Regions from separate parts of the Jeotgalicoccus huakuii genome, predicted to be linked through region 4. Evidence: riboswitches for the same ligand, from Rfam matches in the RefSeq annotation. Region 4 holds a riboswitch; each other region holds the start of a gene.
What was found. Region 4 has a riboswitch for S-adenosylmethionine ahead of V6E76_RS03985 (methionine ABC transporter ATP-binding protein). Riboswitches for the same ligand answer to the same signal wherever they lie in the genome.
Positions count from the first base shown of each region.

Region 1 (7,524 bases), on a different contig from region 4:
TAAAGTTGTTCAGGACGAAATCGGGGCAGAGGCAGAATATATTCACAATATGGAAGTATTAACTGAAGAAAATATAAGTAATGATGAAGACTATATTTCACTGATGGAGAAAAACTTGCAAGTTTTAGATAAAGTGACTGACTAAGTAACTGTTAACTTCTTTGAATTCGGGTATATTAAATAAAGAATTCTAATGAGGTGACAGGATGAAAGATGACGGTGTGATTTATTTAAGTAGAAAAGATGTGCCTAAAAATTATGATCCGAAGGGCTTTAATTTTACCTTGTTTGGCTTGATTGTCCTCGGTGCATATTTATTGTTCATTATCTTTGATTTGTCATACAGAACTTTTAATAACATTGAAGAAAGTGCCTTTAATCGTGCTTACATCATAGCGATTATTGTATTGGTTGCCCTGGTGATGGGTTTTATCTTCAAGGCGGACAAAGGAGATAAGTATTATCAACTTCATATCTCAGAAAGTGGGATAATTATTAAATTTAGACGTGGTGAAAATGTGCTGATGAAAGAGGATATTACAAATATCACTATAGAGAACGATGTTATCACTGTAATTAAATTTTTAAATGGAGATGAAGTACTTAGAGAATTGAATCATGTTCATCTAAATCATGAGCAGTTTATTTCTCGTTTAAAACAGTATAATTATCCTGTTGAAGATAAGACTAAAGAAGGTTAAATTTATAAGAAAAGGGTATGCATTTTAATAGTAAAAGAATAGTTGTAATGTTATTATTCTTTTTAATGTATTGAAAGGATGGAATAGAATGGCGTACGAGATAATCATGCTCGATGACTTAACTTTAGATGTAAAAGAACTCGTTAGAGATAAAGAAGAGGGTACTGTGAACATCGTTTTCGATGTGGCGAGTGAAGATTATCACCACTTATCAGAACACTTGTATCAAGAGCAATTTCGTGTAAGAATTCCAGGGAATGATAATGAAGAATTCGAAGCGAAGATTGTTAACTTCTCAACATCTCTAGACAACTTGTATGAAGAAGACAATGTTGGAGAGTATAATATTACTTTGAAAGTCATAGATTAATATGCGTATAAGTATATTAGACCAGGCACCAATTTCAACACACATGACAGCAGAAGAAGCACTGGGTAATAGTGTGAAACTTGCAAGTGTTGCTGATCAATTAGGGTATACTCGTTTTTGGTTAGCAGAACACCATGCAATGAAAGGCTTATCCTCAAGTGCACCAGAAGTAACGCTCGGTGCAATTGGGATGATAACTAAAGATATTAGACTAGGCAGCGGTGCAACACTGCTGCCTTATTATAAACCATTAAAAGTGGCAGAGACTTTTAATACACTGCTCGCACTTCACGGTGATCGGATTGATGTCGGCATCGGTCGTGCCCCGGGCGGAGATAACGTTGCCTCTGAAGCACTAAGTGATAATTATCTTGGACATGTCTTTAAGATGCCAGACTTAGTCAGTGAATTAAAAGCATTGTTAATGAACAAGAGAGAACTTGAAGGTTATGCCAGATAGCCAGCATCAAGTCAAAATGTGGATGCTCGGTACCAGTGAAAAAAGTGCGATTTTTGCCAGAGACAATCAGTTGAATTACTGTTATGGGGAATTTATGAGTAGCCAATCGACAGGCGAAGTGCTATCGACCTATAAAGCAGGTAGCAATAATGGAGAAATCATAGTTACGGTCAACACTTTTTGTGGTCAAACATTTGAGGAAGCAGAAAGAATGGCGAGACCTTATTTAGTCAATCAAGCCTTAAAATCTACTGGACGAGAATTTTCTGGTATACCTTCATTTGATGAAGTTTCAGCAATTGAATTGACAGAGGAAGAAGTAGCTGAGTTCAATAAAATCCGTGACAATGTCATCATAGGAGATGCTGATTTTGTACGGGATGAGTTGATGTCATATCAAAGAACTTACGGTGTCGATGAGTTAATGATAGTGACGATTACTCATGACTTTTCCGATAAGGTCAAGAGTTATAAAAGGATTGCAAAAGTGATGTTAAATAAATAAGAAAAGCGTTGAACCTTATAGAGTTCAACGCTTTTTTGTGATGTTGATAATAGTGGGTGGCCCGCTGTAGCGATCACAGAGAGCCGCTAGCAATAAAGATATTAAAAACATTAATTTTCAAAACGGCTTTTATCTTCTATGAAGTGAGTGGCGACCATACATAAAGCGCCAAATACTAACATACCACCGGCGATGAAGGTAATCTCACGGTACGAGAATCCGTTAGTCAATAAGAGTGAACCGAGTGATGCACCGATTGAGTTTGAAAGATTGAAAACTGAAGCAGCCAAAGTACCGGCTAAAGCGGGTGCGGTAACTGCTGCAAAAATAATCTTAGAGTTCAACATTGGTGAAATTCCGAATGTGCCTAAGCCGAATAATCCAGCAGCAAGGTAGGCAAGATAAGGCACTTCTAACATAAAGGTTAAACCGAATAAGACGATGGCTAAGAACAGAATAACCAAAGTCACTGCTCCAGTTAGTTTTCCGGGTTGAATTCGACCGGATGAGAAGTTACCAATAACTGCAAAAGTACCAAACATTAGCATACTAAAAGTGACACCATAGTCTCCCATACCAGCAATGTCTCTTAACATGGGCTCTAAAAACGTATAGGCAGTAAATACACCTGAGTATCCAAAAATAATCGTAATCATTAACATGATGACATTCTTATCTTTTAATGCTGACAATTCACTAGAGACTTTCGGTGCTTCACCTGTCTTATAGTTTGGGGTGAATAGTATGAGTCCAAGTAAGTTGATTATGCCGAGGGTAACGATAATCCAAAAGACGATTCTCCAGTCTAACAAGGCACCAATGTATGAACCAAATGGTACACCGAGCATCACTGCGATGACGAGCCCACCATTTACTAGGGCAACTGCAGCGGTTTTCTTATTTGGTGGAGAAATTGCCATCGCTAAACTCATCATGACACCGAAAAAGGGTGCATGCATAGAAGCTGATAATAAGCGCGATAATAGCAATACTTCAAAATTTGGTGCGGTCGCGGCAACAATATTAGAAACTATAAATATAGAAATTAAAATTATTAAGAGTAATTTCGGAGAAAATCTCAACGTTAATAATCGAATCACCGGACCAAATACAGCAACACTGAGTGCGTAGACACTTAAGAGTAAACCGGTTGTAGAAACTTCAACGTTTAAATCTGCTGCAAATTGAGTTAATAGACCGGTTACGACATACTCAGTCATGCCGACTGCAAAGGCACCGATCATAAAAATTGTAATGACAAGTTGTCTTGAAGCTTGATCCTTCATATTAACCTCCTTATTAAAAGCATAAGAGATATACTATTACACATTAAAAACAAAGTCTATAATATATATGAAGAAAGTGTTTTCACTTAGTGATTCATAAGTTTTTTGACAGAATATTATGGCTAGTGCTAATATAATGTTCAATTAAGTAAATAAAATTCTTATCCAGAGAGGTGGAGGGAACAGGCCCGTCGATACCTCAGCAGCGGACCCTTAGGGGAACTGTGCTAATTCCTTAAAGTTCTTGTGACTTAAAGATGAGAAGATGGACATGTAAAGCACTCCTCTTTTAAATCTTAAACAAGATAGAAGGGGATTTTATTTATTTAAAAACAATATTGAAAGAGGTTATTACATGTCAGCACCATTTAAAGCAGATCACGTAGGAAGTTTATTACGTCCTGCCAGAATACATCAAGCAAGAAAAGACTTTGAAGCAGGTAATATCAGTAAAGACGAATTATTTAAAATAGAAACAGAAGAAATTGAGAAAGTGGTGGATAAGCAAATTGAAGTCGGCCTCAAGGCTGTTACGGATGGCGAGTTCCGCCGCCGTTTTTGGCACACTGACTTTATGGAACATGTTGGTGGCTTTGAAGGCTATATCCCTGAAGAAGGATACTCATTCAATGGCATGAAGACAGAAGCCTATAATATCCGCAACATCGGTAAGATTTCTTTCGATAAAAACCATCCACACGTGAAAGAGTTTATCTTGTTTAAGGAAATCGTTGGAGACAGAGCTGTTCCAAAACAAACCATTCCTTCACCTAACCAATTTTTCAACTATGGTGTACGTAATAAAGAAATCTATCCGGACATTGAAGAATATGCAGATGACATTATTGCAGCTTACCAGGATGCCATCTTGGCATTCTATGATGTCGGTTGTCGCTACTTACAGTTAGATGATGTTTATATTGCAAGACTCAATACAGAAGAAGAACCGTATCAGGAAAGTGGTTATAACCGCGAACAACTTATAGATCTAGCTCTAAGAGTTGTGAACGGCGCCCTAGAAGTGAAACCAGAAGATATGGTAATTACTACCCACCTATGCCGAGGAAACTACCGTTCTACTTGGGCATTTGAAGGATCATATGCCAAGATTGCGCCTGTCTTATTTGCTAAGGAAAATGTTGATGGTTTCTTTTTAGAGTATGATGATGATCGTTCAGGCGATTTTGAACCACTAAAAGAAATTCCTGATGGTGGCCCAGCTGTTGTGCTCGGTTTACTGACTTCAAAAAGTGGTGAATTAGAAGATAAAGAAGTGATCAAAGCGCGTATTGAAGAAGCGACCAATTATGTACCTAAAGAACAGATTCGTTTAAGTCCACAATGTGGATTCTCTTCGACACACCACGGAAATGTTTTAACTGAGGAAGAACAGTGGGAAAAATTACGTTACGTCATCTCACTTGCTGACGAATTATTATAAGGAAACTGCCACTCATGGTACAATCATGAGTGGTTTTATTTATTTAAAGGAGTATCGTTATGGCGAAATATTATGCAGTGCGTAAAGGACATCAAACAGGCATATTCACTAATTGGCCGGACTGTCAAAATGCAGTCAAAGGTTATAGTGGTGCAGAATTCAAATCATTTAAAACAAGACAAGAAGCTGAGAATTTTATCGATAATTTAAAAGATGAAACAGTAGATATTCCTAAAGGTGCCCTTGTGACCTATGTGGATGGTAGTTATGACAAAAGAAGTGAAAAGGCAGGCTTTGGTGCGGTGTTTATAGTGGACGATCATGTTATTCACCAAGCGAGTGAACCGACTGAGGTCGACCCTGAAGTCAATCTTTGGAACGTAACGGCAGAAATAGCAGGTATTCTCTATGCAGTGGAGTGGGCGATTCATCATGACTATAGTGATATATACGTGCACTACGATTATGCAGGATTAGAAAAATGGTATACTGAAGAGTGGAGAGCGAAGAATTCTGTCACTCAAAATTATGTTAAAACGATGCATGAATATAATAAGAAGATTAATATTCATTTCTATAAGGTGGCAGCACATACAGGCGTGGAATTTAACGAACTTGCAGACCAACTCGCTAAACAAGCTGTAAGTCAGTAGGAGAAATTATGCATATACTTTTATTTGTTTTAGTTGCAGGACTATTAATTAAATTTGCGGCAACCTCATTTTTTGACCAAGATAGAATCCATTTTTCATTCGATGAACGACGTTACTTTAATGATGAAGAAGAAACGATTGCAAAGATAATGCGATTAAATCTAGTGATGAAGGAAAGAATATTCTTCATTGTAATGACACTGGTTTACATCACTTCAATCATCTTGTATTTCTCGGGAAATATTACTTTAGGTCTGAGTGCTTTAGTTTTAGTAATCATCTTACAATTACTATTAAATATCATGACGGATTTTCTCTTGTATACAGCTTTTTACGATAAAGCGAATCTGGTTATGATTGTAATTTGGATTATACTGATTGCTGCAGTGATTATTTTATCGAGTATTTATATTATTTAAATCAAAAGAGGTGCCATATGACAGATAAGAAATTGATATTCTTTGATATAGATGGAACATTATATAACACTTCTAAAGAAGTGCCTGAAGATGCTAAAAATGCTGTAATACAACTCAGGGAACAAGGACATATTGTTGCAATTGCGACAGGTCGTGGTCCGTTTATGTTTAAAGAGTTAAGAGAAATGTTAGGTATTGAAACATACATTAGTTACAACGGTCAATATATTGTCTACGAGGGTCAGGTCATCTATGAAAATCCGATTTCGGATGAAACACTTGATGCACTGACTAAACAAGCTTATAAAAATGATCATCCAATCGCATATTGTGATGAGAACGATCTTCGAGTGAGTACGAGAGAACATAAACATGTTCAAAGTGGCATCGGATCATTAAAGTTAAACTTCGAAGTCACTGAAGATCAAGCGTATTACCATAATAATGATATTCATCAAGCGCTGTTGTTTTGTACAGATGGCGAAGAAGAAGCGTATGAAAACAAATATGACGATGTTTACTTCTTAAGATGGCATGACTTTGCTACTGATGTCATACCTAAAGGTGGTTCTAAAGCTAAAGGGATAGAAATGTTGATAGAGAAAATGGGTGTCGACATAGAACAGGTATATGCATTTGGAGATGGACCGAATGATGTAGAAATGCTTACCTTAGTTAAAAATAGTGTTGCTATGGGGAATGCTGTTGATGAGGCAAAAAGAGTGAGTCGATATCAAACCTGTCATGTGGACGACAACGGGTTAGTAGAAGGTTTGAAGATGGCTGGTTTAATATAAATCAGTCATTTTTTTATGTTTACAATAATTTAGTAGGGGTAGAGATTATTGTTAGCGAGATAGATAAAGTCTTATTTATAATAATTCTAAATAGGACTTGATTAAGTATTCTATCCTTGCTATAATAAATATATAAATAATAATGATTCTAAATAAGTAGTTGCGCAAACTCATACTATTATATAAGGGAAAGGTGATTTTATAATGGCACAAGTTACAGAAAAAACAGCAGTAATCGAAGTATTAAACAAGCAATTAGCGAACAACACAGTATTATGGACTAAATTACACAACTACCATTGGTATGTTAAAGGACCTAACTTCTTCTCACTACACGCTAAATTTGAAGAGTTATACGATGCAACAGCAGTATATGTAGACGATTTAGCAGAGCGTATCCTTACTCTAGGTGGAGAGCCAATTGCTAAACTTACAGAATCACTAGAAGAGTCTAGCATTGAAGAAGGCGAATATGGTCTTGATGCTAAACAAATGGTTAAACAGTTAACTGAAGACTTCGAAGTGTTATCTGCAGAATTAAATCAATCAGTTAAAACAGCAGAAGATGCTGGTGACGATCGTACAGCAGATATGTTCATCGCAATTGCTCAAGATGTTGAGAAAAACAACTGGATGCTTAAATCTTATTTAGGTGAATAATAATTATTAGGGTACATGCTCTAATGAAATGATATAGAAGACCGGTGCGTTAGAATTCTAACGCACCGGTCATTTTTATTGTTCCTCAATAACAACAAAGAGATATTGTGCAATGGTTTGACTGAGTTCAACGTTTTCATCACGACTTATGTTGTGAATGAATAGAAGATCAAGAGTTTTATCCACCTCATAAATTTTAATCTGATCACCTACATTTAGATTGGCACGTTGG
Region 1 is NZ_JAVIYN010000002.1:13,378-20,901, reverse strand. Features, by position in the region: gene V6E76_RS01120 (metal ABC transporter solute-binding protein, Zn/Mn family) at 1-145, shown strand, start outside; gene V6E76_RS01115 (hypothetical protein) at 207-701, shown strand; gene V6E76_RS01110 (DUF3219 family protein) at 790-1,071, shown strand; gene V6E76_RS01105 (MsnO8 family LLM class oxidoreductase) at 1,073-1,531, shown strand; gene V6E76_RS01100 (hypothetical protein) at 1,521-2,036, shown strand; gene V6E76_RS01095 (MFS transporter) at 2,147-3,322, opposite strand; SAM riboswitch class I at 3,481-3,586, shown strand; gene V6E76_RS01090 (5-methyltetrahydropteroyltriglutamate--homocysteine S-methyltransferase) at 3,678-4,763, shown strand; gene V6E76_RS01085 (ribonuclease H family protein) at 4,823-5,416, shown strand; gene V6E76_RS01080 (hypothetical protein) at 5,425-5,835, shown strand; gene V6E76_RS01075 (Cof-type HAD-IIB family hydrolase) at 5,853-6,632, shown strand; gene V6E76_RS01070 (Dps family protein) at 6,837-7,292, shown strand; gene V6E76_RS01065 (metal-dependent transcriptional regulator) at 7,368-7,524, opposite strand, start outside.
Region 1: another riboswitch for S-adenosylmethionine. It lies ahead of V6E76_RS01090 (5-methyltetrahydropteroyltriglutamate--homocysteine S-methyltransferase); the one in region 4 lies ahead of V6E76_RS03985 (methionine ABC transporter ATP-binding protein).

Region 2 (7,524 bases), on a different contig from region 4:
TTTTTGAAGATGATGATAATTATTATTTAATTAATGTCGGTCAAGAAGAAGTCCTTCATGAGACATTTGGTTCGATTTATGAAGTCGAGTTCCAAAATGCAGATGAGGAATCACAAAATAATGCAGTACTTGCAATAGTTGATAAAGACTCAAATGAAGTTAGTGATCTCACCTACATTAGTAATGCCAAAGGTTTAGCTGAAGGGATAGAACTACAAATCGAAGTTGCTGCTAAGTTTGATAATTACGGCGACTACGACGATGGTGTGACAGAACCTACTGAAGGTGAGGAAATTGAAGTTGATGAACAGAGTAGCGAAAATCGAAGTGGTGTTGATGCATCGAGTACTGGAAAAGTTGAAGGAAAAACTTTGACAGGTAAAGATGGTGCAGAGATTAATTCTGTTCAAGAAAATAACCAAGGCTTATCAACAGCACTTGAAGAAGCTGAAGATACGGATGTTGAAATTGATGAAATCTTTAAAGATAAAAGCGAGATTTATTCTTATTACTCAGAGTTTGATGCAATGGTACGCTTAATCGGTGAATCTGATGATGAACAGAGGGAAGAAACGGTTAAAGCAACTGCTGAAATTTATGAAGTCGAAGATGAATTAGAAGTTTACTCTGAAGTTGCGAATAATGGCGAGGACTTAGAACCATCTGTTTATGCAAGTGAAGAAATTTATTTCCAATATGATGGAAGTAAATGGAATGATCTGTCTACAGAAGGGAATGTAGAAGACGTTTATAATCCCACATATAGTAATATGTATGATGTCTTCATGGAAAACCAGGAACTACTCGATGTTAAAGTAGATGATGACTATTATTATCTTTATAACATCTCAAATGATATGGAAATTCATGATACATTTGGTCAGATATTTGGAGCAGAAATCAATAATGGTGTTGAAGATGAACAAGTGAATGCCATCGTTGGTGTTTTAGATAAGGAAACAAATGAATTGAGTCAAGTAACCTATATCTCTACAGCACCATCTCAGAATGGTGAGGGTGCAATACACTTAGAAATGTCTGGTATATATAAAGATTATGGGAAATTTGATGATGATGGTATAACTGTTCCTGACGAGATATACGAATAGGATGAAATAATTATGACCAAGTTCTTAAAATTTAAAGTACTTGGTCTTTAATATTGTATAATAATAGTAAACATAAGCAAGGTGGGAGAAAATATGGAATTCGTGACATTAAATAATGGTGTTGAGATGCCAATAGAAGGTTTTGGTGTCTTTCAAATTGAACCGGAAGAAACTGAGAAGTGTGTACTAGATGCAATAGAAGTTGGATATAGACACATTGATACAGCAGCCACCTATGGCAATGAACGTGGTGTTGGTACTGCAATTAAAAAATCAGGTATTGATCGTAAAGATTTATTTATTACTAGTAAATTATGGGTGGAAGATCAAGGTTATGAATCAACATTAAAGGCATTTGAGAAATCCCTAGAGCGTTTAGGGACCGATTATTTAGATTTATATTTAATTCATCAGCCATTCGGGGATTATTATGGTTCATACCGTGCTATGGAAGCATTGTATAAGCAAGGAAAAATTAAAGCGATTGGGGTTTCAAACTTTGATTCCGCACGATTAGTTGATTTGATTATGAATAATGAGATTGTACCTCAGATTAATCAAATAGAACTACATCCATTTTTACAACAAAAAGAAGCAATCAAGGTGATGAAAGAATATGGCGTTCAAGTAGAGTCATGGGGCCCTTTAGCAGAAGCTAAACATGGTATTTTAGAAGAAAAAGAATTACAAGATATCGCACAGAAGCATAAAAAAACCGTTGCACAGGTCATCCTTAGATGGCACCTCGATAATGGTATCGTTATTATTCCTAAGTCTGTAAATAAAGATAGAATGATTGAAAATCTAGATATCCACGATTTTAATCTAGACAGTGCTGATATGAGAATCATTGAAGCTTTTGATGGAAGTCAAAATAAAATTGTGGATCATACTGATATCAATATTGTGATTGGTATGAATAAATCAAAGACACCAGAGTGAATGTAAAATCCCTGAATGCCAATATTGGTATTCAGGGACTTATCTTATAAGAAGGAAATTAATATACCACCAATTGCACCACTAACCACAATGAGCCAAGGTGGAGATTTTAAGTAATTCAACATGACAAATAGTATTGCAGCTAAGGCGAAATCTGCTGGTTGATTAATGGCAGAAGTTGAGATTGGTGTGTAAAGTGCAGCAATTAAAATACCAACCACTGCTGCATTAACCCCCATTACAGCCCCTTTAGTTTTAGCATGATTTCTTATCATATCCCAGAAGGGCAGGCTGCCTAAAATAAGTAAGAATGCTGGTAAGAAAATTGCAAATGTTGCAAATAAGCCACCGAGCCAGCCATTCATAACAGTGCCGAGGTATGAAGCGAAGGTGAAAAGCGGTCCTGGAACTGCTTGAGTTGCCGCATAGCCTGCTAAAAATGCCTCTTGTGAAATCCAGCCCATTGGTACAAGTTCTTGCTCTAGAAGTGGTAACACAACGTGACCACCTCCAAAAACCAAGGAGCCAGCACGATAAAAGCTGTCAAAAACAGATACCCAATAATTTCCCGTAAATTCTCTTAACATGGGTAGTAAGAATAACAATATAAAAAATAAACTTAAACAGATGATAGAAAAAGTTTTGTTAACTGGGAACAAAGTTCTTTTCGTATCAGCTTCATGGTCCTTAAATATTAAAAATCCAAGCAGTGCAGCAATTAGAATGACGCCAACTTGTGTAATAACTGATGGAAAGATAAGTATAATAACTACTGCTAAGAGCGCAATCAGTTTTCGACTTAGATCAGGTGTTAAATTTTTAGCCATGCCAAGTATTGCATGTAAGACGATGACTACTGCAACAATTTTTAAGCCTTGAATCCAAGCTGCATCAGCAATATTGAAGGTTGTTAAAAGACTAGCAAAAATAATTAGTGCAATGACTGAAGGTAAGGTGAATCCTAAAAATGAGATGATACCACCTAAAACGCCACCTCGCATGACACCGACTCCGATACCCACCTGACTGGACGCGGGACCAGGTAAAAATTGAGAAAGTGCGACAAGATCAGCATAACTCTTTTCATCCATCCACTTTTTACGCTCGACATACTCGGTATGAAAGTAACCGAGGTGTGCAGAGGGTCCACCAAAAGAAGTTAAGCCTAATCTTGTGGACACTAAATATATTTCAAGTAATAGCATGAATCGCTTCATTTAATCCTCCTTAAAAACTTGTTTTTGTGTAGAATACCATTTAAAGTTATTGAGTACTATAGAAATTTATATTCTTTTACAATTCATAATGTAATTGAAATAAAGTAGGTGAATTAATGAAAAAGAGAGAAATTGCAGCGCTTGGTTTTCAGAAATTAGAATCGAATCTACAGTGTCCGATTTGTAGTGCTGATTTAAATGTCGTCGATTCAAATCGTTTAGTGTGTGAAAATCGTCATAGTTATGACTTAGCAAAACAAGGCTACGTCAACATGTTGCAAAAACAAGTATCATCGATGTATGATCAAGACTTATTTGATGCGAGGTATAATATTATATCAGTTCATAATCTTTACAAAATAATTCATCAAAAAATTGCTGATATAATTAATGCACTTCCAAATGAAAACCGCCTTATTTTTGATGCAGGTTCTGGTGAAGGTTCACATTTACGTTCAATTATAAAACTAGTTGATAAAGATAACACTCATGGTATTGGATTAGATATCTCAAAAGATGGTGTATTACTCGCGAGTAAAAACTATAGTCATGAAAACTGGGTGGTCGGAGATTTAAGTCGTACACCGTTTAAAGAGAGTAGTATAGATGTAATCTTAAGCTACTTATCTCCTGCGAATTATGAAGAATTTCAACGTATTTTAAAGCCGAACGGCATACTGATTAAAGTTATTCCGGGTAGCAAGTACTTAAAAGAAATTAGAGAAACTTTAGCTGGTGATAGTCAAGAATATGAGAATACGGATACCTTGGAGTTAATGAGAAATAAAGTAGATTTTATTTCCGAAGAGAGAATCACATATGAAGTTGAACTGGCTAGCGTCGCTTTAAAAGATTTAATAAAGATGACCCCGCTCGGTTGGCACGTAAGTCAGCAAGAGATTAAAGATTTTACTGAAACAACAAGTAAAATAATTACTGTAGATTTACACATTATTCAAGCGAAATATTGAAATAACTGTCATTGTAATCTTATCAAACTGCGTTATAATATTGTTTATGGGCTATTATTTGAAATATTTGAGCTTATATTACAAAGATATTACAAACATAATTATTTCACATTAAGGCTTGAAATAACCCAAAGATTAAAATATAATGAAAATATATTAAGAAATACATAACAGAACGACCTATTAATTTATAGCTATACTTCATATTATTAGCTCAATCGTTCTTTGATAGTGCCTTTGGCCTAGATATCATATTATATTATTTATCTGTTAGGGAGACTTCGAGTCTCTCTTTTTTTATGACTATTTATAAGTAGTGGTGAGTAAGGTGGACGAAAAAGAATTATTAGAATATGCAGTAGCATTCTCTAAGAAGCATTTTAATGTGGATTTTAATATTTCACTAAGAATCTCAAATAGAATGACTGCAAAGCTTGGCGCTTTTGTAATTAAGACGAGACACAACAGGGTTATTAACGAAGAGATTGTCATGTCGAAAACCTTTATTGACAATAATCCGAGGCACGTAATTCTTGATGTCCTACACCATGAATGTGTGCATTTTTGTCTATATCGACTAAACAAACCTTACCGAGATCAAGATGATTATTTTAAGAATACACTCAAGAAGCTCAACATTTCATTAACAAGAACCTATAGATACAAAGGCACTCTACATCATTATCAATGTATGCACTGTAATTATAAATTTACTAAACGTATGAAAGGTTATGAGAAGCGGTATGTCTGTGCACGTTGTCACTCGAGATTTACTTATCTCGGTCAAAGTAAAGAGTCGCCTCTTATTGACTTTTAGAATTAAATCATATAGTATTACTCTAAATTGAATATGAAATTATCAAGAGAGATGGAGGGTCGGGCCCTATGAAGTCTCAGCAGCGGGCTTATTTAAGTACTGTGCTAAATCCTGCAGGCATCGGCTTGGAAGATAATCAAACATCGCCATTTGTCTACATGATGAATGGTTTTTTTATTTTAAAGAGGAGGTAGATCATGAGCATAAAATTGGAGAGCGTTTCAAAAACCTATCAATTAAAAGGTCGTAAGGTTGAAGCATTAAAAGAGACATCATTAGAAATTAAGACAGGTGAGATTTTTGGTTTAATCGGTTACTCAGGCGCAGGTAAATCTACCTTAGTTAGATTAATTAACTTATTGGAACAACCAACAACGGGTTCGGTAACAGTTGCTGGTGAAGATTTAACGAAGCTCACTAAGAATGAACTTAGACAGAAACGCCAAAAAATTGGTATGATATTTCAGCAGTTTAATCTCATTGAATCTAAGACTGTTTATGAAAATATTGAATTTGTTCTAAAGGCTTCAAAATTTGATAAGAAAAAGAGACCAGGCCGTATCAAGGAATTATTGGAATTGGTTGGACTTGGAGACAAGGCTGAAATTAAATCATCAAATTTAAGTGGAGGGCAAAAGCAAAGAGTAGGTATTGCTCGTGCACTTGCAAATGATCCTGACATCTTGCTTTGTGATGAAGCAACGAGTGCCTTAGATCCAGACACGACTAAGAGTATTCTAAAATTATTGAATCGAATCAATAAGGATTTAGGTATTACGATTATCGTCATCACTCATGAAATGGAAGTTATTAAAGAAATTGCAGACCGGGTCGGTGTAATGTCTCAAGGTGAAATTTTAGAAATAGGTCAAACTTATGATGTCTTTAGTCATCCTAAGCATGAAATTACTAAAGACTTTGTTCAAGAAATTTATAACTTTGAAGTCCCTAAGCAGTTTAAGGCAACGCGTGAGAATCAAGTGATTACAATTCAGTTCCTCAGTGAAAATGCAGAAGAGAATTATCTCAACAAACTGTATCGTAATTTTGATTTAAACATTAGCATTTTAAATGGACGCATTGAATACATTAAGGATCAACCACTTGGCTTTTTAATGTTCCAAGTGACTGGTAAAGAAGAAGAAATTAATAGACTGAAAAGTCATATTGATCAGACGAACGGCATAGAAAGGGTGGGTTACATTGGATAGTTTCAGTCAGTTATGGCCAATTTTATATAAAGCATTACTTGAGACTACTCAAATGGTTTCTATTTCAATATTTTTTGCAGTGTTATTAGGATTACCACTAGGTATTCTTTTATATATTACGCAGCACCCACTCCTTTTTAGAATTAAACCTTTAAACAGTGTCCTCGGATGGTTGATGAATATTATTCGGTCATTCCCATTCATTATCTTAATCGTTGCGATTATGCCTTTTGCAACTTGGTTAGTTAACGATTCACATGGACCTGTATTTGCAAGTGTGGCCTTATCAATTGCTGCAGTACCACTATTTGCCCGCCTCGTTGAATCTAGTTTCAACGGTGTTAAAGACGGTGTGATTGAAGCGAGTATAGCAGGTGGCGCTTCAATTTTCTTAATCGTTACGGATGTTTTGTTACCAGAAGCGAAAAAGAGTATTACCCAAGCGATTACGCTAACAATTATTTCAATTATTGCTTTCTCAGCGACTGCAGGCGTTGTCGGTGGTGGTGGTGTAGGTGACCTAGCCATACGCTACGGTTATTACCGTTATGACACATTAACGATGATTGTGACAGTGGTTGTCTTAATCATTATCGTACAAATTGTTCAGTGGGTCGGCGACCGACTTGCAAACAGAGCGGAGGATAAGTAATGAGAGGTATTATAACATTTTTAATTGGTACACTTTTTGTCATCGTTCTAACAACAGTTTTACTCCATGAGGATGAAGGTGAAGTGATTACTATTGGTGCATCTAGTGGACCATTTGCTGATATGGCCACATACGCATTAAAGCCTGTACTAGAACAAGAAGGTTATTCAGTTGAAGTCATTGAGTACAGTGATTATATTCAACCGAATAATGCATTAGCCAATGGTGATATCGATGCTAACCTCTTTCAAAATGTACTCTTCATGGATAGTTATAATGAAGAAAATAATACAGAATTAAAAAATATCATTCAAGTACCAACTGCGCCTATGGGGCTATACAGTGGAACATTCGACAGCATAGACAGTATTACATCAGGAAGTGAAGTGGCTCTGCCTTTAGATCCTGTTAACGCTTCACGCGGTTTCTTAACTTTACAAGATGCTGGGCTCATAACAATTAGTGAAGATGCTGACATGTTTGCCATCGAAGAAGCAGACATTATCGATAACAAGAAAAACTTAGAATTTATCTTCCAAGATGCTGGCCAACTGCCTAGAAGTGTCGATCAGATTGGTCTGTCTCTTGTGCCAGGAAACTTTGCG
Region 2 is NZ_JAVIYN010000001.1:181,889-189,412, forward strand. Features, by position in the region: gene V6E76_RS00790 (hypothetical protein) at 1-1,109, shown strand, start outside; gene V6E76_RS00795 (aldo/keto reductase) at 1,203-2,051, shown strand; gene chrA (chromate efflux transporter) at 2,096-3,268, opposite strand; gene V6E76_RS00805 (putative RNA methyltransferase) at 3,385-4,239, shown strand; gene V6E76_RS00810 (SprT-like domain-containing protein) at 4,568-5,056, shown strand; SAM riboswitch class I at 5,093-5,195, shown strand; gene V6E76_RS00815 (ATP-binding cassette domain-containing protein) at 5,254-6,267, shown strand; gene V6E76_RS00820 (methionine ABC transporter permease) at 6,320-6,919, shown strand; gene V6E76_RS00825 (MetQ/NlpA family ABC transporter substrate-binding protein) at 6,919-7,524, shown strand, end outside.
Region 2: another riboswitch for S-adenosylmethionine. It lies ahead of V6E76_RS00815 (ATP-binding cassette domain-containing protein); the one in region 4 lies ahead of V6E76_RS03985 (methionine ABC transporter ATP-binding protein).

Region 3 (7,524 bases), on a different contig from region 4:
AAAATGGGATTCGTAAAGATTTCCGTGTTCATAACATTCCTACTTTCCAACAGTGCTCACTTAGCGATTTCTTAATAATTCTTTAAGCGCATCGACCTTATCTAATCTTTCCCAAGGTAAGTCAATGTCTGAGCGCCCAAAATGGCCATAGCTTGCAGTCTGTTTATAAATTGGCTTTCTTAAGTTTAACATATCTATTATTCCATCTGGTGACAAATCAAACAGTGCTCTAATGACTTCAACAATTTTATTTTCATCATATTGTCCTGTTTTAAATGTATCAACAGAGATAGATACCGGTTGAGATACCCCAATTGCATATGCTAATTGGATTTCACACTTATCAGCAATACCACTCGCTACAATATTTTTAGCAATATAACGGGCTGCATAAGCTGCTGAACGGTCCACTTTTGTTGGATCCTTTCCAGAGAATGCACCGCCACCATGACGTGCATATCCTCCGTAAGTATCCACTATAATTTTACGACCCGTTAAGCCAGCATCCCCTTGTGGACCACCGATTACAAAACGACCTGTTGGATTGATGAAGTATTTAGTTTCATCATCTAAAAGATGTTCAGGTACAACTGCTTTAATCACATGCTCTAATAAATCATCATATATTTCAGAAGCAGGTATGTTCTCATGATGTTGAGTTGAGATAACAATCGTATCCACACGGAGCGGCTGACCCGCTTCATCATATTCAACTGTCACTTGAGACTTACCGTCCGGTCTTAAATAAGAAATCGTCTTATCTTTTCTTACTTCTGTTAGACGTCTTGAAATTTTGTGAGCAAGTGCAATAGGTAAAGGCATGAATTCTTTCGTTTCGTTAGTTGCAAATCCGAACATTAAACCTTGGTCACCTGCACCAGTTGAAACCCCTTGTGATTCTCTCGTTTCAAAAGCATTGTTAACACCAACTGCGATATCTTCTGACTGTTCATCAATACCAGTTAATACTGACATCGTCTTATAATCAAAACCGTATTTAGCATCCACATAGCCTATTTCCTTAACTGTTTCACGAACTGTCTTAGGAATATCTACATAAGTTTCAGTACTGATCTCCCCTACAATTAAAGCAAGACCTGTATTAACTACAGTTTCACATGCCACTCTTGCATATGGATCTCCTTCTAAAATTGCATCCAGAATCGCATCAGAAATCTGATCTGCAATTTTGTCTGGGTGTCCCTCTGTGACTGACTCTGATGTAAATAACTTTCTTTCTGACATTAAAATTCTCCTTTATAGCTAAATTAGCTATCTCCTAAAGCAAAAAATAAAGCCTTATTCTCCACATAAACATAGAGAAAAAGGCTCGCCCTTTTCCCTTATCGCTCAGAATTACTCTGCATTCTTTAGCACCTTTCTTGAAAAGGAGGTTGCTCTGGCTTCACAGGGTTTGATCCCTCCACCACCTCTTGATAAGAGATAACTTAGCTATATATTACAATATTGATATGTGATAATCAAGATTTAGACCAAATCAAACTAATATAATAAGTTAAATTTATTTCTTAAATTAGAAATGTGCATCATTACTTATAGATGTGCTCTTATTATAGTGTTATCGTAAAAAGTAATGTGTTATACTAATTTCTAAATAATGCGTTTTAATTCAAATATTTTTGGAGGCGAATCATGGTTAATCACAAGAGTTTAATCGAGGACTTAGTCGCTAAATCCTCAACACACAAACAACTATCAAACAGTGAACTAGTAGAGGCTTCTTTACGACGTGGTGAAGCTACATTAACAAACACTGGTGCCCTACGTGCTCAAACTGGTGAATATACAGGCCGTAGCCCTAAAGATCGTTTTGTCGTAAAAGATAGCGTATCTGAAAATAAAGTCGATTGGGGAGACGTTAACCAACCAATTTCCGAAGAGATATTCGACAATTTGTTTGAAAAAGTTACTACATACTTAAATGAAAAAGAAGAGTTATTTGTTTTTAATGGCTATGCTGGTGCTGATCCTCAGACTCAACTTAAACTACAAGTTGTGAATGAATTCAGTTGGCACAACATGTTTGCTAAAACTATGTTCATTCGTCCTGAGACTAAGGAAGAAGCATTAGCGATCGATCCTGAATTTACAATTGTCTCTGCACCAACTTTTAAAGCAGACCCTGCTGTAGATGGTACAAAATCAGAAGTATTTGTACTCGTTTCATTAGAGAAGAAAATAATTCTTATTGGTGGTACTGAGTACGGTGGAGAAATGAAGAAATCCATCTTCTCTATCATGAACTTCTTATTACCTGAACAAGGTGTAATGAGTATGCACTGTAGTGCAAATGTTGGAGAGAACAAGGACGTTGCACTATTCTTCGGTCTATCTGGTACAGGTAAGACAACGCTATCTGCAGACCCCGAACGTGATTTAATCGGTGACGATGAGCACGGTTGGAATGAAGATGGGGTATTCAATATTGAAGGTGGTTGCTATGCTAAAACAATCAACCTATCAAAAGAAAAAGAGCCCGAAATTTTTGAAGCAATTAAATTTGGCTCTGTTTTAGAGAATGTTGTTATTGATGAAGAAGGTAATCCGGATTATGATGATGATGCATTAACTGAAAACACACGTGCCGCTTACCCACTTAACCATATCGATAACGCACGTATTCCATCAGTTGCAGGTCACCCGAAAACAATTGTCTTCCTGACAGCAGATGCATTTGGTGTATTACCGCCAATCTCTAAATTATCTAAAGACCAAGCAATGTATCACTTCTTGAGTGGGTTTACATCGAAACTTGCAGGTACAGAACGTGGTGTCACGTCTCCACAACCAGTATTCTCAACATGTTTCGGTTCACCGTTCCTACCATTACATGCAACAGTCTATGCAAATATGCTAGGTGAATTAATTGATAAGCATGATGTTAACGTCTACCTGGTTAATACAGGATGGACGGGTGGAGAATACGGTGTTGGTAAGCGTATGGATCTCAAACACACTCGTTCAATGGTTAGACGCGCAATTAGCGGTGAATTAGAACTTGGTGAATTTGTTAAAGATGATGTCTTTGGATTATCTATCCCTACTGCTGTCACAGGTGTTCCTGAAGAAATTTTAGCGCCGGCTAATACTTGGGAATCGAAAGATGCTTATAATGAGAAAGCACAAGCACTAAAAGATCAGTTTATTGAGAACTTCAAAAAATTCGGTGAAGAATCTGCAGAAATTGCAGCTAAAGGCGGATTTTAAACAATAATTATATACAAAACGGACCCAACAATTATACTTTGTTGGGTCCGTTTATTTTACTGACAACCATGTTCTCTTACTTCATTATATAGATGAATAATACATTCATCTTTTAACAATTCGCTTTTATCTTCATCATCAATATCTTCAATTTGTGTGACTAACTTAGGCCCTAGTGTCTCATGATAATCTTGTAGTCCATCCAAGCGTTCTATGTTACAACAGAATGCCGCTTTACTAAAGGTATCTTCACCATCATTTACTGTGTAGGTTCCAACGAAATGTAGGTTTACTACCAAACCACCTGTTTCTTCATACAGCTCTCTTTGTGCTGCTTCAACAAGTGATTCGCCTTGTTCAACTTTACCACCAGGAAATTCTAATCCTCTTTCTTTATGATGCGTCAACAGAAACTGATTATTAAGTTTAGGAATAATTAGCACATGATCTGTCTGATCGACATACTCATATTTTAAGGTAACTTCTCGTCCTTTAAAATCTTTAAATGTTTTCATTTAAACTCCTCCCCTTGCAGTCTACGTATTATCGGCCTACAATAACTGTACTACTATTAAAAGGTGATCGACTAATGAAAAAAATTCTAATCAGAGCAGTTCATTTCTATCAAAAAAATATTTCCCCAATGTCACCGCCGACTTGTCGTTTCTACCCGACTTGTTCTAATTATGCAATCGATGCTATAAATGAACATGGCGCAATCAAAGGGTCGTACTTAGCAACAAGACGCATTCTTAAATGTCATCCCTTCCATGAAGGCGGGTTCGATCCGGTACCAATAAATACAAAGAAGAAAAAATCTAAATCTTAGTATTATCTCTCAATACCTTTTCATCTAGGTCTAGAAACATATTTCTATTAATTGTTCTAGATATCTTTCCAGTTGATGTTAACTTAATCTCATCAACATAGTGTATTTCTCTTGGTATTTTATACTTTGCTAAATGCTCATAAAGATGATTTAATAGACGGGACTTATCTACAGGTTCTTCTAGAAGTAAAACGGGAACCTGCCCCCACTCGTCATCATCTTTTTTAATGACCACACAACGATTCACTTCTTCAAGCATATAGACAACATCTTCTATTTCTTTCGGATAAATATTCTCGCCACCACTAATAATTAAATCATTACGACGATCAAGAATATAAATGTATCCGTCATCATCAATACTCGCGACGTCTCCTGTATTGAAATACCCATCAGTATGATCCATATCTGCATTTAAGTATTCCTTAACGACAGAGTCACCTTTAATCAAAAGTTCATGAGTCGATTCATCTAGCTTGATTTCAGTTGCAGTTGTATGAATATTCCCCACTGTTCCACTTAGAATGTTTTTATCATTGGAGGATATTTGAACAATCTGTGAGCAAGTTTCAGTCATACCAAATGAATTATAAACAGGTAATCCTTTGTCGATTGCTGTTTTTAATAATTTAGTCGTAGTACTCGCCCCACCTAACAGTATGCCTTCAAGGAAATGTTTACCTTCAAATTTTAATAAGCGTTTTAGCATCACAGGAACCATTGAAGTATGGCTAACTTTTTCATTTTCTAAGATTGACCACACAGATTCAGGGTCAAATTTATTAACTAAAATTAAAGTACTTTGACTCATTACAGTTCTAAACATAACTGACAATCCTGAAATATGAAAAATCGGATTTACCATCATCCATACACTGTCTTCATTATAATTCATTTCATTCTGGCAATTGTTATGTGATGCCTGGTGATTTCCATAGGTTTGTGGGACCGCTTTTGAACGTCCTGTGGTACCTGAAGTAAACATAATGGATAATATATCATCCGCATCTGGTTGATTCACCATTGCAGTAGCTGATGGCAAATCATATAGCTCATCAAAATGAATCATTTTAGTATCGGGTATCTCACCTTGAACCGTCGTAATGACTGTATCAACAACGACATCATCAAGCTGTGATCTAATTTCATGACCAGTTAAACGCGTATTTAATAATACCATTTCTACGCCATGTAACATTAGACCATGTATTAGAATCACTGAGTCAAAAGAGTTATCGATTAAAAGCCCGACTCTTTTTTGATTTAAAGTTTCTAAATGAGTCGATAGCTCATGTGCTTTCATATATAACTGTCTGTAGTTTAAAGTCTTTCCTTTATATTTAACCGCTACCTTGTCTGGATTTTCCAACATAGCAGATTCTAGCCATTTATATGACACTTAAATCACCTCAAAAACACCCATCAGAGACGGGTGTTAGATTATACTATAAACTTTATGGGAATTTAGGAAATTGATCGAAGTCAGGATCTCGTTTTTCTTTAAACGCATCGCGGCCTTCTTTCGCTTCGTCTGTTGTATAGTAAAGTAATGTTGCATCTCCAGCGAACTGCTGTAAACCTGCGAGTCCATCTGTGTCTGCATTCATTGCAGCTTTTAAGAAACGTAAGGCAGTTGGTGAATGTTTCATAATGTCTTCACACCACTCTACTGTTTCATCTTCTAATCGTTCTAGCGGTACAACCGTATTGACTAAGCCCATATCGAGAGCTTCTTGTGCATCGTATTGACGGCATAGGTACCAGATTTCACGTGCTTTCTTATGGCCGACGATTCTTGCTAAGTAGCCAGAACCATAACCAGCGTCAAATGATCCTACTTTAGGTCCTGTCTGACCAAATCTTGCATTATCCGCAGCGATTGTTAAGTCACACACAACCTGAAGTACGTTACCGCCACCAATTGACCAACCTGCAACCATGGCAATGACTGGCTTAGGAATGATACGGATTAGACGTTGTAGGTCAAGGACGTTTAGACGAGGCACTTCATCTGTACCAACGTAACCACCATGACCACGTTTCTTCTGGTCACCGCCAGAACAGAACGCTTTGTCACCTTCCCCAGTTAAAATAATCACCGAAATTCTTTGGTCGTCTCTTGCACGTGTAAATGCATCAATCATTTGTTGTACTGTATCCGGCGTAAATGCGTTATGTACTTCCGGACGGTTGATTGTGACCTTACCAATTCCGTTATAATATTCGTATTTAATCTCACTATATTCTTTAATTGTTTCCCAAACTCTAGTCATGAATCTTCCTCCTGTAAATATGCTCTCAGTATTTCTATGAAGACATCATATGCTTCAAGATGAATATTATGTCCACAAGATTCTACTATTTCTAGTTTAGCACTTTTTATAAGCTGTGACATCGTTTTACCTATAGAGACGAACTTCTCATCCTCTTGCCCTACCATTAATAAGACCGGTTGATGGATGCTTTTTATATCATCCCAGTAGGAGTCTTGGACTCCTGTACCATACTTGAGTAAGCTATCTGCTGCTTCCGATGGATTTAGGCTTTGTCTTTCACTTTGCTGTTGATTTAAAATGTCTGGATCTATATGTTGTTGACTATTAAACAGTGGCAGTGCTTGCCAGTCCTTTAAAAACGCCTGATAGTTCTCAATCATCTTATCATGTCGGTCTTTATCGAGCTGTTGTCTATTCACTCTATTTGCCTCATCCTTTATACCTGCTGAGGCACTTTCTAAAATCAAGCGTTCAACACTTTTAGGCTGTAAAACTGTAAAAGCAAGCGCCACTCTACCACCCATAGAATAACCAAAGATGTCTACCTGACTTAAATTTAGTTCGTTAATGATGTCATCCAGTCCACTTGCGATATCCTTCATAGTATAGGAAATGCCCACACTCTTCGTACCTGCGAAACCTGGTAAATCTACTATGATGACATTTCTAATATCACTTAAAGATTCAGCAATCTTTTTCATACTATTACTTGTCGATAAAAACCCATGTAACAAAATAATAGTTTGACTCTGACTATGATCTAAAAACTCATAATTAAGCTTCAAAATCTGTCACCAACTGCTTTATTTCAGCTTTAAGACGATTATGACTATCTAAGTTATGTTGACGATCTGTTATGATTTCTATCAACTGACGACCGTCCTTGTTTAGCATGTCACTAGTCAGTGCTTCAATAGAACTTACACGATTATATTCGTAATCATAAAGTTTAGCAGCATGTTCAAAATTTAAATCCAATGGTGTCCCAAACAATCTTTCAAAATGCGGTTTATGACTATACTGCGGTAAGTAAGAGAAAATATTACCACCATTGTTATTAAAGACAATGATTGTAAAATCAATATTTTCTAGTTTAGCCATCAGTAAACTATTCAAGTCATGGTTCATAGATACATCACCAATGAGCATTGTCACTTTTTCTTTTGTAGCCAAACCTAAGGCCGTTGAAAT
Region 3 is NZ_JAVIYN010000004.1:102,841-110,364, reverse strand. Features, by position in the region: gene V6E76_RS03495 (nuclease-related domain-containing protein) at 1-32, opposite strand, end outside; gene metK (methionine adenosyltransferase) at 61-1,245, opposite strand; SAM riboswitch class I at 1,341-1,443, opposite strand; gene pckA (phosphoenolpyruvate carboxykinase (ATP)) at 1,654-3,228, shown strand; gene ytkD (RNA deprotection pyrophosphohydrolase) at 3,285-3,743, opposite strand; gene yidD (membrane protein insertion efficiency factor YidD) at 3,818-4,057, shown strand; gene menE (o-succinylbenzoate--CoA ligase) at 4,047-5,456, opposite strand; gene menB (1,4-dihydroxy-2-naphthoyl-CoA synthase) at 5,512-6,330, opposite strand; gene menH (2-succinyl-6-hydroxy-2,4-cyclohexadiene-1-carboxylate synthase) at 6,327-7,118, opposite strand; gene menD (2-succinyl-5-enolpyruvyl-6-hydroxy-3-cyclohexene-1-carboxylic-acid synthase) at 7,108-7,524, opposite strand, start outside.
Region 3: another riboswitch for S-adenosylmethionine. It lies ahead of metK (methionine adenosyltransferase); the one in region 4 lies ahead of V6E76_RS03985 (methionine ABC transporter ATP-binding protein).

Region 4 (7,524 bases):
ATGGGTAAAGGTTGAAGGAAATACTGTAACTATCGGTATTACTGATTTTGCACAATCTGAACTTGGTGATATTGTATTTGTTGAACTTCCAGAGGAAGGCGACGACGTATCAACAGGTGAATCATTCGGTAGCGTTGAATCAGTTAAGACTGTTTCTGAATTAATCGCTCCAGTTTCAGGTTCAATCGTTGCTATTAACGAAGAGCTTGAAGATAGTCCTGAACTTGTAAATGAAAATCCATATGAAGGCGCTTGGATGCTGAAAGTTGAACTTTCAGATGAAAGCGAACTTGATAATCTTCTTGATGCTGCTGGTTACCAAGCAGTTATCGAGGGCTAATTTTAAACTCTGGACATTTGTCCGGAGTTTTTTAAAACTAAATATTTATTACTTCTGGTGAATTTGTATAAAATTAAACTAAGGGTGATACGAATGAATCTTTCTGATAAGGTACTCATTGTTGAAGGCAAGACTGATAAACGTCGCTTAGAAGAAGTGTTAGTAGAACCGGCACAAATTATTTGCACTTTCGGAACAATGGGTATTTCCAAATTAGATGAAATTATCGAACAGCTAGGTGATTCGCAAATTTTTATATTATCCGATGCGGATAAAGAAGGAAGAAAAATTCGTCAATGGTTTAAAAAACATTTAAGTGAGAGCACGCATATTTACATTGATCCAAAATTTGGAGAAGTCGGTCGTTGCCCGCATGACTATCTAGCTAACCTCCTCTTAAGACACGGTTTTTACGTAGATAATGCGTTAATAATGAAAGGTAAGTTTTATCGTGAAGGAAACAATTTCAACGGCAGATTTATTAAAGAATACACAGGATAAGGAAAGTTATATTATCTTTGGATATGCGACGATGTGTAAAACATGTGAAATTTCAGAATCGATGTTGAAAGTCGTTTCTGAGATGAAGCAGATATCATATGAGAGAATTAACTTGAACTATCATAAAGACTTAATAGATAAATACCACATACGTTCAGCACCAGCCTTACTGTTATTTAAAAATGGCCAACTTGTGAAAGAACTCTATGCTTTTCACTCAGTACCATATTTAAGTGAAGTATTAGATGAATTCCTGGTTGACTAGTAGAGAATAGTCTGATATTATAAATCTCAATCGAATAGAACTCTTATCAAGAGTGGTGGAGGGAAGTGCCCTAAGAAGCCACGGCAACCGTCTTAATGACAAGGTGCTAAATCACAGGAACAAATCCTAAAGATGAGAGGCATAATGAAGTTCAAAGGCCTACTCATATACTATGAGTAGGCCTTTTTATTTTTCTTCGATGAGAAAGGGAAATGTATCATGATTGATATAAAAAGTGTTTCTAAGATATTTAAAACTAAGAAACAAAATATAACAGCAGTTGACCAAGTTGATCTATCGATTAAACACGGTGAGATATTTGGGATAATTGGCTACTCAGGTGCAGGTAAATCCACCCTGATCAGATTATTAAATGGACTTGAAGATGTAACTGAAGGTGATGTGATTGTCAGTGGAGATGACATCAGTAAAATGTCCAAAGGTGATCTTCGAAAAAAACGTCAGAAAGTATCTATGATCTTTCAACATTTTAACTTACTGTGGTCAAGAACAGTTGCAGAAAATATAAGTTTTCCAATGGAAATCGCGGGTATACCAAAGAAAGAACGCCAAGCACGTGTTGATGAATTAATCAAACTTGTTGGGCTAGAGGGTAGAGCGCATAACTATCCAAGTGAGCTATCAGGTGGACAAAAACAACGTGTCGGTATTGCCAGAGCCTTATCGAATAAGCCTGAAGTGTTACTATGTGATGAAGCAACTAGTGCCTTAGATCCAGAAACGACTGATGAAGTATTAGATTTACTTGTAGATATTACAAAAGAGATGAATCTAACCATCGTCTTGATTACTCACGAAATGCATGTGATCAGAAAGATATGTGACCGTGCAGCAGTGATGGAGAACGGTAAGGTCGTTGAAGTGGGTTCGGTAATTGAATTGTTCCAAAATCCACAGTCAAGTGTAACAAAACGCTTTGTTAAAGATGATATTTCAGATGATGATCATCAACTCGCAATAGAAGAACTTAAAGCATCATTCCCAACTTCAACAATAGTAAAATTAAACTTTGTAGGTACGAGAACAAAATCTCCAATTGTTTCTGAGGTCATAAGAAATTACGGTTTAGATGTAAATATTCTATCAGGTAATATTAAACAGACGAATCAAGAATCATTTGGACATTTATATATTGCATTAGATATCGATAATGAGACCCTTGAATCAATCTCAAATGAGTTTAAAAAGCACGATGTCACATTGGAGGTTGAAGCAGGATGAACAGTGTAATAGAAGAATTTAAAAATATGTTTAGCTTTGAAAATGTGAAATGGGATGCAGTAATTGAAGCGACTTATGAAACGATATACATGACAGTGATTGCAACAATTGCAGCCTTTATAATTGGACTCATTTTCGGTATTATCTTGTTCTTATCTAATAAGAGTGAAAATGTTCCCTCAAAACCGCTTTATGGAACGACATCCTTCATCGTCAATCTCTTTAGAGCGATTCCATTTATCATTTTAATTATTCTACTCATGCCATTTACAAAAGCAATCATGGGTACAGTAATGGGCTCAAATGGAGCCTTACCTGCGTTGATTATCGGTGCTGCACCATTCTATGCACGCTTAGTTGAAATAGGACTTAAAGAAATTGATAAGGGTGTAATAGAAGCGGCGGAGTCAATGGGTGCGAACACTTGGACAATTATTTGGAAAGTGTTAATACCAGAATCATTACCTGCTCTAATTTCAGGTATTACGGTAACATCCATTATGCTCGTTGGTTCAACCGCGATCGCAGGGGTTATTGGTGCCGGTGGATTAGGTAACTTAGCCTACATGGTTGGTTTTACAAGAAACCAGCCTGACGTCACGCTTGTTGCAACTGTGGTAATTCTAATCATCGTTTTCGTCATTCAAATTTTAGGAGACTTCTTCTCTAAAAGAGTGGATAAACGCTGATTACTAATATAAAAATTTATAGAAAAGAGGATTTAGCATGAAGAAATTTTTTAGTTTCGTTACATTGTTTTCACTTATTTTAGTTTTAGCAGCTTGTGGAAATGGTTCAGAATCTGATTCTGCTTCAGAAGGTGAATCAACGGATGGGGAAGGTGCTGAAATTTCAGTCGCAGCATCACCAGCACCCCACGCTGAGATTTTAGAAAAAGCAGCAGAAATTCTTGCTGAAGAAGATATAACTGTCGATGTAGAAATCGTTAACGACTATACAACACCTAACCGTTTGTTAGCAGATGAAGAAGTCGATGCAAACTTCTTTCAACATACACCATACTTAGACGGTGAAATTGAATCACATGGCTATGACCTAACTAGCATCGGTAATGTCCATATCGAACCTATGGCAGTATTCTCAAATGACTATGATTCACTTGAAGACATCCCAGACGGCTCTACTATCTTAGTATCTAATAATCCTGCAGAAGAAGGACGTTTCCTTTCATTCTTCGTTAACGCTGGCTTAGTAGAAATCGAAGAAGGCGTTGAAATTCAAGACGCAACATTTGATGATATTACTGAAAATCCTCACGACTTTAACTTTGATAACAATACAGCACCTGAGCTTTTAGTTAATATGTATGAAAATAATGAAGCACCTGCTGTTATTATTAATGCAAACTTCGCAATTGATGCTGGATTGAATCCAGTTGAAGATTCAATCGCAGTTGAAGACGGAGAATCACCTTATGCTAACCTAGTTGCTGTTAGATCTGGAGATGAAGAACGTCCAGAACTACAAAGATTAATCGAAGTACTACAATCAGATGAGATCAAACAATATATTGATGAAGAGTACAGCGGTAATATTATTCCATCAGAATAAGTAAGAAAAACCTCACTCGACTTTCAAGTCGAGTGAGGTTTTTAATGAACTATGTTAATAGTATATACATTTTTCATCATATCGTTAGCACAATCATCAACATAAATGAAACAATCAAGTAGATGAGGGAGTATCTTAAATTCATTTCCGCCCATCGGTGTTTATCCTGTGTAGTATAACCTTTAATAGATAGCACAATCCATCCTAGGGTCAGTAAAGCTGACACAATTGAAAAGATTATACCGAGCGATTCAAAGAGCATAATTGGTACGGGCAATAAAGCGAGCACATAGTATAAGTTCTGGCGAATTGATGCCTTGGTGCCAATGACAACTGGGAGCATCGGTATGCCTGCTCTAGTGTAGTCATCGAGTCTTTTAATAGCGATTGAAATGGTATGAGGTATCTGCCAAATAAGTAAAATGTAAAACAACATTAATGGTACTAAATGATTCGCAGGTGTAATAACGGCCCAACCTATTAAAGGTGTAAAGGCACCTGAAATACTACCGATAATCGTATTGATGGTATAGCGTCGTTTTGACCAAAAGGTGTAGAGAACGACGTAGAAAAACCAGCCAAGAAATGAGTAGATTCCAGCTTCAATATTCACCACAAAAATCATGCTCAACCCGATGATTGTTGTAATGATTGCAGCAATTAAGACATTTCTTAAAGGAAAGTCACCAGTAACAGTTGGCCGCTTTTTTGTACGGTCCATTTGTGTATCTAGGTCATGCTCGAACCAGTTGTTAAACATTAGGGCACCAGATATGACCATAGTACTGGAAATCATGGTTATGAAAAAAGTACCAAGGTGATCGAAAAATGACTGGTGGGTAAAGTGTAAAGCAAGCCAAAACGCTGTGAATACAGGTAGGACATTTGCGATAAGTACTTTCCCTTTAAGTAGGTATTTAATGTTTATAAATAATGTTTGTAAGTTAATAGACTTACGCTTATGAACTTGTTCAGTTTCCAATGTAGTCCCTCGCAATTTAATGATTAAGCTATATTATAACAGTCATAAGAAAGCATCAGAAAAATTATTCGATTTTTTTGTGACAAAGATGTTTCAAGGAAAAGGGGTTGGGTAAATAACTGTTATATAAATAGAACGGATTTCGTAATAATTCAATTGAGTGAAATCATTGTTTCGACTAATCAATTTTAGTTGATGCAATTGATTTTATAAAGTAAACCCCTTTGCCAGGCAGCAAAAGCTGCTTGGTTTTTTATAAATATTTAAATTAATAATGTAAATAGTAATATTTTAAGGTAACATAGATAACAATTGATTTAAGGGAATAATTATCATAAGTTATGGGAGCATCTAAGATGAAAAAACTATTATTATTTTTTGTATTTACACTATTTGCACTAACGGCATGTGGGAATGAAGAAAACACTGAAGCCACTGACACAAGTGAAGTGAGTGAAGAAACAGAGGATGAAAGTTCTAATTCTGAAGAAGGTAAATCAGATGAAATTTATGAAATAGGTGACACTACACAAGTAGAGAGTTATGAGTTTGATGCTAAGTATGAGGTTACCGTCAATTCACTAGACCAGGTCAAAGAATACGATGGTCAACCTGTTGAAGAAGTCATTATCAACGCACCAGAATCAGTCTTCTTAGGGGTGGTCAATTTAACAGTTAAAAATATCTCTGACGAACCTATTGTTATTGGTGAATATGTATTTCCTGATATTATTGAATCTGACAGAGAAGGCGGTGGAGAGCAATTTATTTTTGATTTCTCTGAAGAAGATTTAAACCAAGAATTAGCAGTTGACGAAGAAGCAACATTTGATTTAGTTTACTCGATGGATTCAGAATTGGGTTCAGGAGGATACTATTTAAAATTTGAAAATGGCATGCCAACAGAAACGACTTACAGCTTACCAATTAAATAAGGAAAGTTTTAGTAATCATTAACCCTATCGATTGTATACACACCCTATAGATGGTAAAATTACATTAGCACCTATCTTATAATAAAAGGGGCAATTAAAATGAATGAAGATTACAATACGCCAAAAACTGGTTTTGACAGCACGCTCGTCTTGGTGTCTTATGTTATTTCACTATTCACTGCTGTTGTTGGACCACTTCTAATTTGGGCACTGAAAAAAGATGATGAACCAACAACTGCTGTCGCACTTAGAGATGTAGCGAACTTTGGTCTATCTTACACAATCTACATGTTTGTCGCTTGGTTAACAACTGCAATTTTAATCGGTTTTGTACTCGGACCAATAGTCACGATTGCATTCTACGTATTTGCGATTATCGGCATTGTAAAAGCAATTAATGGTGAGTCATACAAGCCACCATTCACAATCGATATCTTTAAATAAGTATTTGATTAAACCTCACTAAATGATATTAAAGTCATTTAGTGAGGTTTTCTTTAAATCTGATTAAAGTGGTCATAATTAGAGCCAAAACCTTTAAACCGCGTGGATTCTGATATATAATATATAGATGGTAACAGTAGACTGGTACTTTGACTATAGATTAGAATTATTATAAACTATACTAGTATCAGACAAACTAAATTTCAATTGGAGGATTAGACATGGTATCTGTTTTAGAAATAAAAAATCTACACGTTGAAATCGACGGTAAAGAAATATTAAAGGGCGTAAACCTTACTATTAAACAAGGTGAAATTCATGCTGTAATGGGACCTAACGGTACAGGTAAATCTACACTTGCTCAAGCAATTATGGGTCACCCAAGCTATGATGTAACTGAAGGTGAAGTACTTGTTGATGGAGAGAACATTTTAGAATTAGATGTAGACGAGCGTGCGAAAGCTGGTTTATTCCTAGGAATGCAGTATCCATCAGAAATCTCAGGTGTAACAAACTCTGATTTCCTACGTTCTGCAATCAATGCAAGCCGTGAAGAGGGCGACGAAATTAACTTAATGGAATTCATTAAGAAATTAGATAAGAACATGGAATATTTAGAAATGGATCCAGACATGGCAACACGTTATCTTAACGAAGGTTTCTCCGGCGGTGAGAAAAAACGTAATGAAATCCTTCAGTTAATGATGCTTGAACCTAAATTCGGTATCTTAGATGAAATCGACTCAGGTCTTGATATTGACGCGCTACGTGTAGTTTCTGACGGTATTAACAAACTTCGTGGTCAAGATTTCGGTTCACTAATCATCACTCACTACCAACGCCTGTTGAACTACATCACTCCTGATGTTGTCCACGTAATGATGAAAGGTAAAGTGGTAAAATCTGGCGGTAAAGAACTAGCTGAACGTCTTGAAACTGATGGTTACGATTGGATTAAAGAAGAACTTGGCATTGATGAAACTAACGCCGCTGAAGATAAATAAGACAGGAGGATCACTATGACTACTGAATTAAACGCATTCGAACTGAACAAAGAAGACATAATTGCTGATGCTACAGCAAGAAGTGAATCTGAGTTTTTGATCAGTAAAAGAAAAGAAGCTGTAGAAAAATTTGATAGTCTTGACATGATTAAACCTGACAAGACTAAAGTAGATAAATGGGATTTCTTTAACATCACTTCTCCAGTTGTTGAAAGTAGCACATACAACACTTTAGAAGA
Region 4 is NZ_JAVIYN010000005.1:69,782-77,305, reverse strand. Features, by position in the region: gene gcvH (glycine cleavage system protein GcvH) at 1-340, shown strand, start outside; gene V6E76_RS03995 (toprim domain-containing protein) at 434-841, shown strand; gene V6E76_RS03990 (thioredoxin family protein) at 792-1,106, shown strand; SAM riboswitch class I at 1,147-1,245, shown strand; gene V6E76_RS03985 (methionine ABC transporter ATP-binding protein) at 1,326-2,348, shown strand; gene V6E76_RS03980 (methionine ABC transporter permease) at 2,345-3,037, shown strand; gene V6E76_RS03975 (MetQ/NlpA family ABC transporter substrate-binding protein) at 3,075-3,920, shown strand; gene cyoE (heme o synthase) at 3,997-4,902, opposite strand; gene V6E76_RS03965 (DUF4352 domain-containing protein) at 5,259-5,837, shown strand; gene V6E76_RS03960 (DUF4870 domain-containing protein) at 5,937-6,281, shown strand; gene sufC (Fe-S cluster assembly ATPase SufC) at 6,503-7,285, shown strand; gene sufD (Fe-S cluster assembly protein SufD) at 7,301-7,524, shown strand, end outside.